Regions from separate parts of the Streptomyces botrytidirepellens genome, predicted to be linked through region 3. Evidence: riboswitches for the same ligand, from Rfam matches in the RefSeq annotation. Region 3 holds a riboswitch; each other region holds the start of a gene.
What was found. Region 3 has a riboswitch for cyclic di-AMP ahead of EEJ42_RS45315 (LysM peptidoglycan-binding domain-containing protein). Riboswitches for the same ligand answer to the same signal wherever they lie in the genome.
Positions count from the first base shown of each region.

Region 1 (3,607 bases), on a different contig from region 3:
CCTCGTCGATCAGCTCGTTCTTCAGGTTGGAGATCTTGGCGCTGAACGACTTCGGCGGGAACTTCTTCGGGTCGAGATCGAGATCCCGGCACACCAGTGCCATCAGCCGCTTCGAGTCGGCCGCGTCGTAGATCGAGAACGATGAGGTGAAGCCCAGCTTCTTCGACTCGCGGCGCAGGATGCGCACGCACGCGCTGTGGAACGTCATCACCCACATCGCGTTCGCCCGCGGGCCGACCAGCTCCTCGACCCGCTCCTTCATCTCGCCCGCCGCCTTGTTGGTGAAGGTGATGGCGAGGATCTGGCCGGGGTGCACATGGCGGGTGCCGAGCAGATACGCGATGCGGTGGGTGAGCACCCGGGTCTTGCCGGACCCGGCCCCCGCGACGATCAGCAGCGGCGAGCCGGTGTGCTCCACGGCGGCCCGCTGCTGCTCGTTCAGCCCCTCCAGCAGCGCCGCCGGGTCGATGGCGGGGCGGGCCGCGCCGTCCCGGTAATACGCCTCTCTGGTCCCGCTCGGCACCGGCGCGTCGAAGGCGCCCGTGAAGAGGTGGTGCGGCACCTCCTCGCCGCCTGAACCGTCTGAACCGCCACTGTGGCCCGGGTGTGCGGAATCCTCGGGCGGCGGGGGCTCCTCTTCCGGAGGCCCGAGGCTCGCCAGGAAGCTGTCGTCAAAGAGGCTGCTCATCGCTCACCGAGTTTAGGCGGCCGCACTGACAGCCTACGCATGGATGTCACGAAACGGTTTCGGGCATATCGACCACCAGCCTTCACAGGAGCCCCACGAGTTGGCTACCGTCCTCCCCCAGGCGGCCCGTAGACCCGTCGGCGAACCGCGCCGGCCCGGGCGGCCTCCGCCGAGTCCGGTCGCGCCGCGAGGCAGCCGGAGCCGGGGACCCACAACGCAAGACCGGGGTGAATCGGCCCGAGCTGCGGTACGACGCGTACGGCATGTACGACGCGCACGTCCCGCCCGCGCACGGCCGTAGGGCAACCTTCCGTACCGCCCGAACCCGACAGCTAACCCGGTAGGCGGTCCACGGAAGGAGTCGCCTCCCTTGGCGTCGCACCGCAAGCCGCGGACCCGAATACCCACCGCCGCCGCCTCCACCGGACGCCGTACGGCCGTCGGATTCACCACCGCCGCCCTCGCCTCCGTCACCCTCCTCTCCCAGACCGCGAACGCCGCCCCGGGCGATCCGAAGCCCGGCACCACGCAGTCGATCGAGGCGGTCAAGGAGAAGGTGGACACCCTCTACCACCAGGCGGAAACCGCCACCCAGCACTACAACGCCGCCAAGGAGCGCTCCGAGCAGCAGCGCACCAAGGTCAACCGGATGATGGACGACGTCGCCGAGAACACGGAGAAGCTCAACGAGGCCCGCCGCACGCTCGGCACCTACGCCGCGGCCCAGTACCGCAACGGCGGTATGACCTCGAGCGCCGCGAGCCTGCTGTTCTCCAACGACCCGCAGGACCTCTTCGACCAGTCGCATCTGATGAACCGGATGGCCGGTTCGCAGAAGCGGGCCGTCGACGACTTCCAGACGCAGGCGGCGAAGGCCGCCAAGGAGCGCCGCGAGGCCGCCAAGAGCCTGGAGTCGCTGACCGAGACCCAGCGAGAGCTGAAGACCAAGAAGAAGTCCGTCCAGGACAAGCTCGCGCAGGCCCGGCGGCTGCTGGCGAACCTGACCGCCAAGGAGAAGGCGCGGCTGGCGGCGATCGAGAAGAAGAAGGCCGAGGAGGCGCGGCGCAAGGCGGCCGAGCTGGCCGAGAAGCAGCGGGAGGCCGCGGCCCAGCAGAAGCAGCAGGAGCAGGAGCAGGAGCAGCAGTCGAGCGGCGGTTCCTCTTCCGGTTCCGGAAGCAGCTCGGCAGGCTCATCCACCGCCACGAACAGCACCAAGGCGGCCAAGGCGATCGACTTCGCGGAGTCCCAGCTCGGCAAGCCGTACGTCTGGGGCGCGACCGGGCCCAACTCCTACGACTGCTCGGGGCTCACCCAGGCCGCCTGGAAGGCCGCCGGGGTCTCCCTGCCGCGCACCACATGGGACCAGGTGAAGGCTGGTACGCGCGTCTCGACCTCCGACCTCGAGCCCGGTGATCTCGTCTTCTTCTACGACGACATCAGCCACGTCGGGCTCTACATCGGCGACGGGATGATGATCCACGCGCCGAAGCCGGGGGATGTGGTGAAGAAGGCGCCGATCACCGAGATGCCGATCTACGGGAGCGTGCGGCCCGCGTAACCGCAGTGCGGCTGCCCGTACCCGCGCGGGCAGCCGCCGCTCACACCGGTGCTCACACCGGCCGGATCACGTGCCCGGCTTGCGCCCGTACACGTACACGTCGTCGCCGTTCCGCAACAGGCTCCAGTACTTCTTCGCGTCACCGGAGCGCATGTTGACGCAGCCGTGGGAGCCGGGCGGCGACCATACGCTTCCCGCGATGGAGTGGAAGGCCTGACCGCCGTCGAAGAACTGGCTGTACGGCATGGCCACGTGGTAGATCGTCGACCAGTGGTTCTTGTTCCGCCAGTAGATCTTCTTCAGTCCGGTGCGGGTCTCGTACCTGTCCCGGCCGGTGCGCACCGGCACCGGCCCGAACACCAGCCGCGAACCGTCCTGCACCCAGCTGAGCTGCCGCGTGAGGTCGACGCAGGCGATGCGGCCCTTGTTGGTGGGGCACTTGCGCGCCGCGTTGGGGTTACGCCCCGCCGCGTTCTGCGCGTTGATCAGCTTCATGACGCCCCAGGTGACGGGGCCCGCGTAGCCGATGGTCGGGCTGATGCCGTGGTTGATCTGGAATCTCTGCGTCGCGCGGCAGTCCCCCGAGGACTGCCGACCGTCGACGGGACGGCCGAGGAACTTCTCGACCTGCCTCTGGTACGGACCGGTGTCCGCCGTGCACGACGTCGCCGCCTGCGCCGGTGCCGTACCGAGCGCGACGGACAGCGGCACCACCATGCCCGCCATGCCCAAAGCGACCGCCGTACGGCGGCGCCATGCCCGCCACGCCCCGAATCCTGCCTTTACCCCCATTGCGCGCTCCCTCCGGGCTTGCCCTTGACGGGTAAGACAGTCGAAGAGTGCGTCGGGTTGCGCTTACAGGTGCGATTTCCCCCATTCCGCCCCTTCCCGCCCCCGGGTTGGCCCAGCAGGAGCAGGGACGGGACGTCAGCGGGTCAGGTCCAGAGCACGGCGATGAAGATGTTCACCGTCGTCAGCGCGCCGACCGCGCCGAAGACCGCGGGCTCCACCTTCTCCTCGTCCCGCTTCACGTACACCAGGCCCAGGATCACGATCAGCAGCGCCAGCTTGACGCCGATCTTGACGTTGTTGACGGTCTGATCGTCCGCCTGGTTCAGCCCGACCAGTGCCGCGCCCGTGACCAGCATGGTCAGCGCGCCGTGCAGCATCCCCGGCGTCATCCGCGCGCCGTCCCCGCGTATCGCCGTGAGCTGGGAGAGGAAGCCTCCCAGCAGGGCGGCGATGCCGACGATGTGCAGGCCGACGAACACATTGATGAGTACGTCCATGGCACCGGAGACTAGCGCCGCTCATATCACCGCCAGTCACCCGGGTGCACCCCGATCGGCACATCGGTCACA
Region 1 is NZ_RIBZ01000328.1:25,127-28,733, reverse strand. Features, by position in the region: gene pcrA (DNA helicase PcrA) at 1-688, opposite strand, end outside; cyclic di-AMP (ydaO/yuaA leader) riboswitch at 846-1,050, shown strand; gene EEJ42_RS29555 (C40 family peptidase) at 1,059-2,246, shown strand; gene EEJ42_RS29550 (L,D-transpeptidase family protein) at 2,313-3,038, opposite strand; gene EEJ42_RS29545 (hypothetical protein) at 3,182-3,535, opposite strand.
Region 1: another riboswitch for cyclic di-AMP. It lies ahead of EEJ42_RS29555 (C40 family peptidase); the one in region 3 lies ahead of EEJ42_RS45315 (LysM peptidoglycan-binding domain-containing protein).

Region 2 (3,607 bases), on a different contig from region 3:
TCACGGATCGCCGTGCACACCGCATGCGCCGAAATCCGGCGACCGCCCTGGAGTGCGGCCGTATCCCCGTTCACTTCCGGTCCCGCATTGTCGAACCTCCGCCTCAACCCCGCGAAACGCATCCGATTGACGCGTGTTCAGTGACTCTATTCGAAGCCGCCGGGATTTCCGATGGGCGAAGTCAATTCAGGGATATTTTTTGGTCACAGGGGAGCGTCCCGGCCGGGTAACGCCGAAGGCCCCGTCCGGAGCGGACGGGGCCTTTCGACAGGGGTGGCGACGGGTCAGAGGTTGACGCCGTGCGAGCGCAGGTACGACAGCGGGTCCATGTCCGAGCCGTACTCCGCGGTGGTGCGGGCCTCGAAGTGCAGGTGCGGGCCGGTGACGTTGCCGGTGGCGCCGGACAGGCCGATCTGCTGGCCGGGGGTGACCTTCTGGCCGACCGAGACGCCGATCGAGGAGAGGTGGCCGTACTGGGTGTAGGTGCCGTCGTTCATCTTGATGACGACGTTGTTGCCGTACGAGCCGCCCCAGCCCGCCTCGACGACCTCACCCATGCCGACCGACTGCACCTCGGTGCCGGTGGAGGCGCTGAAGTCGATGCCGGTGTGGCTGCCGGAGGACCACAGGCCGCTGGACGCCTGGTAACCGGTGGAGACGGAGGAGCCGTCGACGGGCGAGACGAACGTGTTGAGGCGCTTGCGCTCCTCCTCACGCGCGGCGCGCTCCTTGGCCTCGCGCTCCGCCTTGGCCTTCTTCGCGGCCGCGTCGGCCTTCCGCGCGGCCTCCTGGCGGGCCACGGCCTCGGCCTTCGCCTTGGCGGCGGCGGCCTCGGCGGCGCTCTCCTGGGACTGGGCCTGCGCGTCGATCTGGTCGGAGAGACCGTCGCCCATCACCATCGCCTGGCGGAGACCGGTGTCCTGGGGAGACGGCGTCTCGCCGGTCGCGGCGAGGGCCGGGCCGGCGATGCCGGCGACGACGCCCGAGGCGACCGTGGTGATGCCAGCGATGTTCGCGCCGGTACGGACGGCGGTCTGGCTGGGACGTCGGTGCTTCCCGGCAGCACGGGTGAACGCCATGGTGTGGCGCACTCCTTTCCTTCCTTCTCGCCTACCGGGTTAGCTGACGGGTTCGGAGCAGGAAGGTCTCCTACGGGCCCCTCCCCCGGCCGGGGAAGGCGTCCGATTCACCCCAGGGACGTTTGGGTCCCCGGCTCCCCTGGCACTCGCACCATGGGACTCGGCGATGACTGTCCGTGCCGCGGGTGCGGCGGGTATCCGGCGAACAGCCGCACTGACGCTAAACGGGCCGCGTTTCGATCACCAAACGGTTACGGGTTTTTGTTGTTCTCGCCACAAACCAAACGCCCCTCAAATCGGACATACGGGAGGACCCTGGCGTCTCGCTTGACGCCAGGGCCCTTGTTCTGATGGGGCGTTGAGCCGGTCCAGGGACATCTCGGGCCCGGCGGACCGCGGTTCAGCCGGTGATGACGCGCACCTCTCCGATGCCGAGCGCCCTGACCGGCTCCTCGATCTTCGAGGCGTCACCCACGAGCACCGTCACCAGCCGGTCGGCCGGGAAGGCGCTCACGACCGCCGCGGTCGCCTCCACCGTCCCCGCCTCGGCGAGCCGGGCGTACAGCTGCGCCTGGAAGTCGTCCGGCAGGTGCTGCTCGACCTGGTCGGCGAGCGTGCCCGCGACGGCGGCGGCCGTCTCGTACTTCAGCGGGGCGACGCCGACGAGGTTCTGCACGGCGACATCGCGCTCGGCGTCCGTCAGCCCCTCCTCCTTCAGCGTCCGCAGCACCGTCCACAGGTCGTCCAGCGCCGGGCCGGTGACCTCGGTGGCCACCGAACCGCTGATCGCCAGCAGCGAGGCGCCCGCCGAGCCGCCCCCGGCCGGCGAGGGCGGCGTCGAGCGCAGCACCTGGCCGAAGGCGCGCACCCCGTAGGTGTAGCCCTTCTCCTCGCGCAGCACCCGGTCCAGCCGGGAGGTGAGGGTGCCGCCCAGGCAGTAGGTGCCGAGCACCTGGGCGGGCCAGACGCGGTCGTGCCGGTCGGCGCCGATGCGCCCGATGAGCAGCTGGGTCTGGACCGCGCCGGGCCGGTCGACGATCACCACACGGCCGGTGTCGTCGGCGATGACCGGCGGGACCGAGCGCTGCGGGGCCGGGCCTCCGGTCCAGGCGCCGAGGGTGTCGGCGAGCGCCTGGTCGAGGTCGACTCCGGCCAGGTCGCCGACGACGACCGCGGTCGCGGTGGAGGGCCGGATGTGCGCCTCGTAGAACGCGCGCACCGCCGCGGCGTCGATGCCCTCGATGGTCTCCTCGGTGCCCTGGCGCGGCCGGGACATCCGCGACTCGGCCGGGAACAGCTCCTTGGCCAGGGCCATGGAGGCACGGCGGGCCGGGTTGGCCAGCTCGTGCGGGATCTCGTCCAGCCGGTTGCGCACCAGCCGCTCGATCTCGCCGTCGGGGAAGGCGGGGGCGCGCAGCGCGTCGGCGAGCAGGCCGAGCGCCTTGGGCAGCCGGGAGACCGGCACCTCCAGGGAGACCCGGACGCCGGGGTGGTCCGCGTGGGCGTCCAGGGTGGCGCCGCAGCGCTCCAGTTCGGCGGCGAACTCCTCGGCGGTGTGCTTGTCGGTGCCCTCGGACAGGGCGCGCGCCATGATCGTGGCGACGCCGTCCAGACCGGCCGGTTCGGTGTCCAGCGGGGCGTCGAGGTTGATCTCCACGGCGACGACCTGCTGGCCGGGGCGGTGGCAGCGCAGCACGGTGAGCCCATTGGACAGCTCACTGCGCTCCGGCGCCGGGAAGGCCCACGGCTTGGGGGCGCCGCCCTGCGGCTGCGGGTGGAAGGTCATGGTGGCGGTGACGGCGTCGCTCACTGGGCCGCCTCCCCTTCTGCGTCGGTGTCGGCGGCTTCTGCGGCACCGGAGGACTCGTCGTCCGCGTCCTCGGCGCCCTGGACGGGCTCGTAGACCAGCACGGCCCGGTTGTCGGGGCGCAGCCTCGCCGCGGCCACGGCCCGCACCTCCTCGGCGGTGATGTCCAGCACCCGCCCCACGGCGGTCAGCGCCAGCTGCGGGTCGCCGAACAGCACGGCGAACCGGCACAGCTCGTCGGCGCGGCCGCCGACGGTGGCCAGCCGGTCCAGCCACTCGCGCTCGATCTGCGCCTGGGCGCGCTCCATCTCCTGCGGCGTCGGGCCCTCCTCGGCGAAGCGGGCCAGCTCCTCGTCGACGGCGGCCTCGATGCCGGGCACCTCGACCCCACCGGAGGTCTTCACGTCCAGCCAGCCCAGCGACGGCGCGCCCGCCAGCCGCAGCAGGCCGAACCCGGCGGCGACGGCCGTACGGTCGCGGCGCACCAGGCGGTTGTGCAGCCGGGAGGACTCGCCGCCGCCGAGGACGGTCAGCGCCAGGTCGGCGGCGTCGGCCTCGCGGGTGCCGTCGTGCGGCAGCCGGTAGGCGGCCATCAGGGCGCGGGCCGGGACCTCCTCCTCGACGACCTCGCGCAGCTGCCCGCCGATGACCTCGGGGAGCGTGCCGTCGCGGGGCGGCCGCTTGCCCTCGTGGGAGGCGATGGTGCCGAAGTACTTCTCGA
Region 2 is NZ_RIBZ01000307.1:8,862-12,468, forward strand. Features, by position in the region: gene EEJ42_RS25825 (GntR family transcriptional regulator) at 1-74, opposite strand, end outside; gene EEJ42_RS25830 (M23 family metallopeptidase) at 285-1,079, opposite strand; cyclic di-AMP (ydaO/yuaA leader) riboswitch at 1,094-1,255, opposite strand; gene EEJ42_RS25835 (M16 family metallopeptidase) at 1,480-2,865, opposite strand; gene EEJ42_RS25840 (M16 family metallopeptidase) at 2,886-3,607, opposite strand, start outside.
Region 2: another riboswitch for cyclic di-AMP. It lies ahead of EEJ42_RS25830 (M23 family metallopeptidase); the one in region 3 lies ahead of EEJ42_RS45315 (LysM peptidoglycan-binding domain-containing protein).

Region 3 (3,607 bases):
GTCTTCCAGCCGTCCCAGTCCTCCTCGTTCAGCGGGTCCTCGATGGAGACCAGCGGGTACGCCTCGACCAGCTCGGCGTAGTACGCGGTCATCTCGGACGCGGTGCGGGCCTTGCCCTCGAACTGGTAGACGCCGTCCTTGTGGAACTCGGAGGCGGCGACGTCGAGCGCGAGCGCGATGTCCTGGCCGGGCTGGTAGCCGGCCTTCTTGATGGCCTCGACGATCAGGTCGAGGGCGTCCCGGTTGGAGTCGAGGTTCGGCGCGAAGCCGCCCTCGTCACCGAGACCGGTGGACAGGCCGCGCTCCTTCAGCACGCCCTTCAGGGTGTGGTAGACCTCGGCACCCCAGCGCAGGGCCTCGGAGAAGGACTCCGCGCCGACCGGCGCGATCATGAACTCCTGGATGTCCACATTGGAGTCGGCGTGCGAGCCGCCGTTGAGGATGTTCATCATCGGGACCGGCAGCAGGTGCGCGTTCGGGCCGCCGAGGTAACGGAAGAGGGGCAGGTCGGACGCCTCGGAGGCGGCGTGCGCCACGGCGAGGGAGACGCCGAGGATGGCGTTGGCGCCGAGCGAGGACTTGTCCGGAGTGGCATCCAGATCGAACATCGCCTGGTCGATCAGGCGCTGCTCGGTGGCGTCATAACCGACCAGCTCGGGGCCGATCTGCTCGATGACGGCGAGGACGGCCTTCTCCACGCCCTTGCCGCCATAGCGGTTCTTGTCGCCGTCACGGAGTTCGAGGGCCTCGAAGGCGCCGGTGGAGGCGCCGGACGGGACGGCGGCACGGCCGGTGCTGCCGTCGTCGAGGCCGACCTCGACCTCGACCGTGGGGTTGCCTCGCGAGTCGAGGATCTCGCGAGCTACGACGACGTCGATGGACGGCACGAGGTTCTCCTTCGTATGGGACTTCGGTAGCAGCATGAGCCTAACCGCACCGAAGCCCCGGCGGGGTGCACCGTGGGGGCGGCGCACCCGGCCGGGGCTCGTTGACTACGGTGTGGCTGCTCAGCTCAGGTGGAGCTGCTGGCCGGGGAAGATCAGGTCGGCCTTCGGGATGATGTTCTTGTTCAGCTCGAAGAGCTTCTTCCAGCCGCCCTTGACGTCCTCCGCCTTGGCGATCTTGCCGAGGGTGTCACCGGACTTGACCTTGTACTCGCCGTCGCCCTTCTTGATCGGGCCGCGGGCCTGGTCACGCGCGGCGTGCTCGGGCGCGCTGCGGGGCGCGGCCTTCGGCTTGGCGGACGGGGCCGACTGCGAGGAGTCGGACTGGCTCTGCGACGGGGTGGACGGCGCCGGGGCGGACGGGGCGCCGCCGCTGGTCAGGCCCTTGCCGCAGACCGGCCAGGCGCCCTTGCCCTGGCTGGCCAGGACCTTCTCGGCCACCTGGATCTGCTGGGCCTTGCCGGCCTTGTCGGCGGTGGGTGCGAAGGCGGTACCGCCGTACGCGGCCCAGGTGGAGGAGGAGAACTGAAGGCCGCCGTAGTAACCGTTGCCGGTGTTGATCGACCAGTTGCCGCCGGACTCGCACTGCGCGACCTGGTCCCACTGGGACGTGGTGGCGGCAGAGGCGGACGTCGCACCGATGAGCGGAGTGGCCACAGCGGCTCCGGCGAGGCCGGCGAGCGCGGCGAAACGAGTGGCCTTGGAAGGACGACGGTGCTTGCCCTGAGCGTTGGACATGTTCGTTCGTTTCCTCACCGACGCCTACGAGGTGAGCTGTCGGGTTCGGGCGTGAGTTGCCCGGCTGGGTGCGGGGGTCCGCACCCTGCTTCACCCCTAGCCGCTCGGCCGATCTTGCTGGCCTCCCGGCACTTACCTTGGGTCCCCCGCTCCTGCCTTCGGCGCTGGCGCGTCGGTACCGGTCGACCGCCGGCAGGACTCGGCGTGACGGTCGACGGTGCTCGCGGTGGCGAGCGGAAAGACGTTAAACACACGTGCGGGAAACGTTCAAACACCCTTATCGCAGCGAAGAGGGCTGTTATCGATCTCACCCGGCCCACATCGGCGCAGGTGGGGCCGGGTGCGGAGAGACCGGACACCTCGGACGCCCCGGAAAATGTGACGAGAGGTATGTCTCACCGGCTCCAGATCGGGCAAATCACCCCGAACTACTGGCCCCTGACGGTGAGATCAAGTCGCTGACCAGGGAGAATGAGATCCGGGTCGGTTCCGATGAGGTTCTCGTTGGACTCGTAGAGCCGACGCCAGTCGGCGCCCAATTCCTGCTTTTCGGCGATTGCTGAAAGGTTGTCACCCGGACGCACTGTGTAGCCGCCATCCGTGGGGTTTTCGGCCCTGTCGGCACCGCCGCGCGAGGCGTGGTCGCTCGGCCGCTCCCCCGCGTCCCGTTCGCCCCGGTGTGCGCCGGAGGCACCTTCGGAGCCGCCCCCGGTGGAGGAGGGGGTCGGCGAGGGGTCGGACGCGCCGGGAGAAGGCGCGCCGGAAGAGGGGGACGGGGAGGACGCGTCGTCGTCCGGGCCGCCGGAGTCGTTCGAGTCGTCCGAGTCGCCCGGCGTGGCCGAGTCCTGGGGCCGCTCCGGCTCCGCGGACGCGTCGGAGGGGTCCGATGCGTCCGGCGCCTTGCCGGCCGAATCGCCGCGGTCCCGGGCGTCGGACCGGTCGCGGTCCTCGCGCTCCGCGTCGTCCTGCTGCGAGGGGCGCGCCGTGCTGCCGGGGTTCACGTCCGGGGCGTCGCCGCCGTCGGTCAGCCCGGCGTTCAGCGCGCAGCTGGGCCAGGCGTCCGGGCCGCGGTCGCCGAGGATCGACTCGGCGACGGCTATCTGCTGGGAGCGGCTGGCGAGGTCGGGGCGCGGGGCGTAGCTGGTGCCGCCGTACTTCTTCCACATGTCGAGGGTCAGCTGAAGGCCGCCGTAGAAGCCGTTGCCCTCGTTGGCGCTCCACATCCCGGCGCTCTCGCACTCGGCGACCTGGTCCCATGTGTCGGCGGGGGCGGCCTGGGCGCCGGTCGCCCCGAAGAGCGGGAGGGCGATGCTCGCACCGGTCACCCCCGCCGCGACGACGATGGCCGGAGCCTGGCGGGGGCGGCGGTGACGTCCGTTCCCGGAAAGCATGCGAATCGCCTCTCGTGTGGGGGCTCGGTTTGTCGGTTGAACATAGCGACGCCACACGATCATCACAAGCCGGTGTATCTCAGGTCACGTCACGGTCACATGGCTGACCGGATGTCACTTTCCCCAGGTCACCGGAAGGGTGCGCAGTCCGCGCATGATGAGCCCGCCGCGCCAGCGCAGGTCGTCCGGCTCCACCGCGAGCCGGAGGTCGGGGATGCGGCGCAGCAGGGTGGCGAGCGCGGTCTGCGCCTCGAGGCGGGCCAGCGGGGCGCCCAGACAGTAATGGATGCCGTGGCCGTAGCCGAGGTGCTGGTTGTCGGTGCGGGCGAGGTCGAGGACGTCGGGGTCGGCGAAGCGCTCGGGGTCGCGGTCGGCGGCGGCGAGCACCACCAACACCGGTTCTCCTTCGGCGATGTGCTGCCCGCCGATGGTCACGGGCTCGGTGGCGAACCGCCAGGTGGCCATCTCCACCGGGCCGTCGTAGCGCAGCAGTTCCTCGACCCCGGTGGCGAGCAGTTCCTCGTCCCCTTCTTC
Region 3 is NZ_RIBZ01000854.1:13,517-17,123, reverse strand. Features, by position in the region: gene eno (phosphopyruvate hydratase) at 1-923, opposite strand, end outside; gene EEJ42_RS45315 (LysM peptidoglycan-binding domain-containing protein) at 1,008-1,682, opposite strand; cyclic di-AMP (ydaO/yuaA leader) riboswitch at 1,689-1,856, opposite strand; gene EEJ42_RS45310 (LysM peptidoglycan-binding domain-containing protein) at 2,111-3,073, opposite strand; gene EEJ42_RS45305 (cytochrome P450 family protein) at 3,188-3,607, opposite strand, start outside.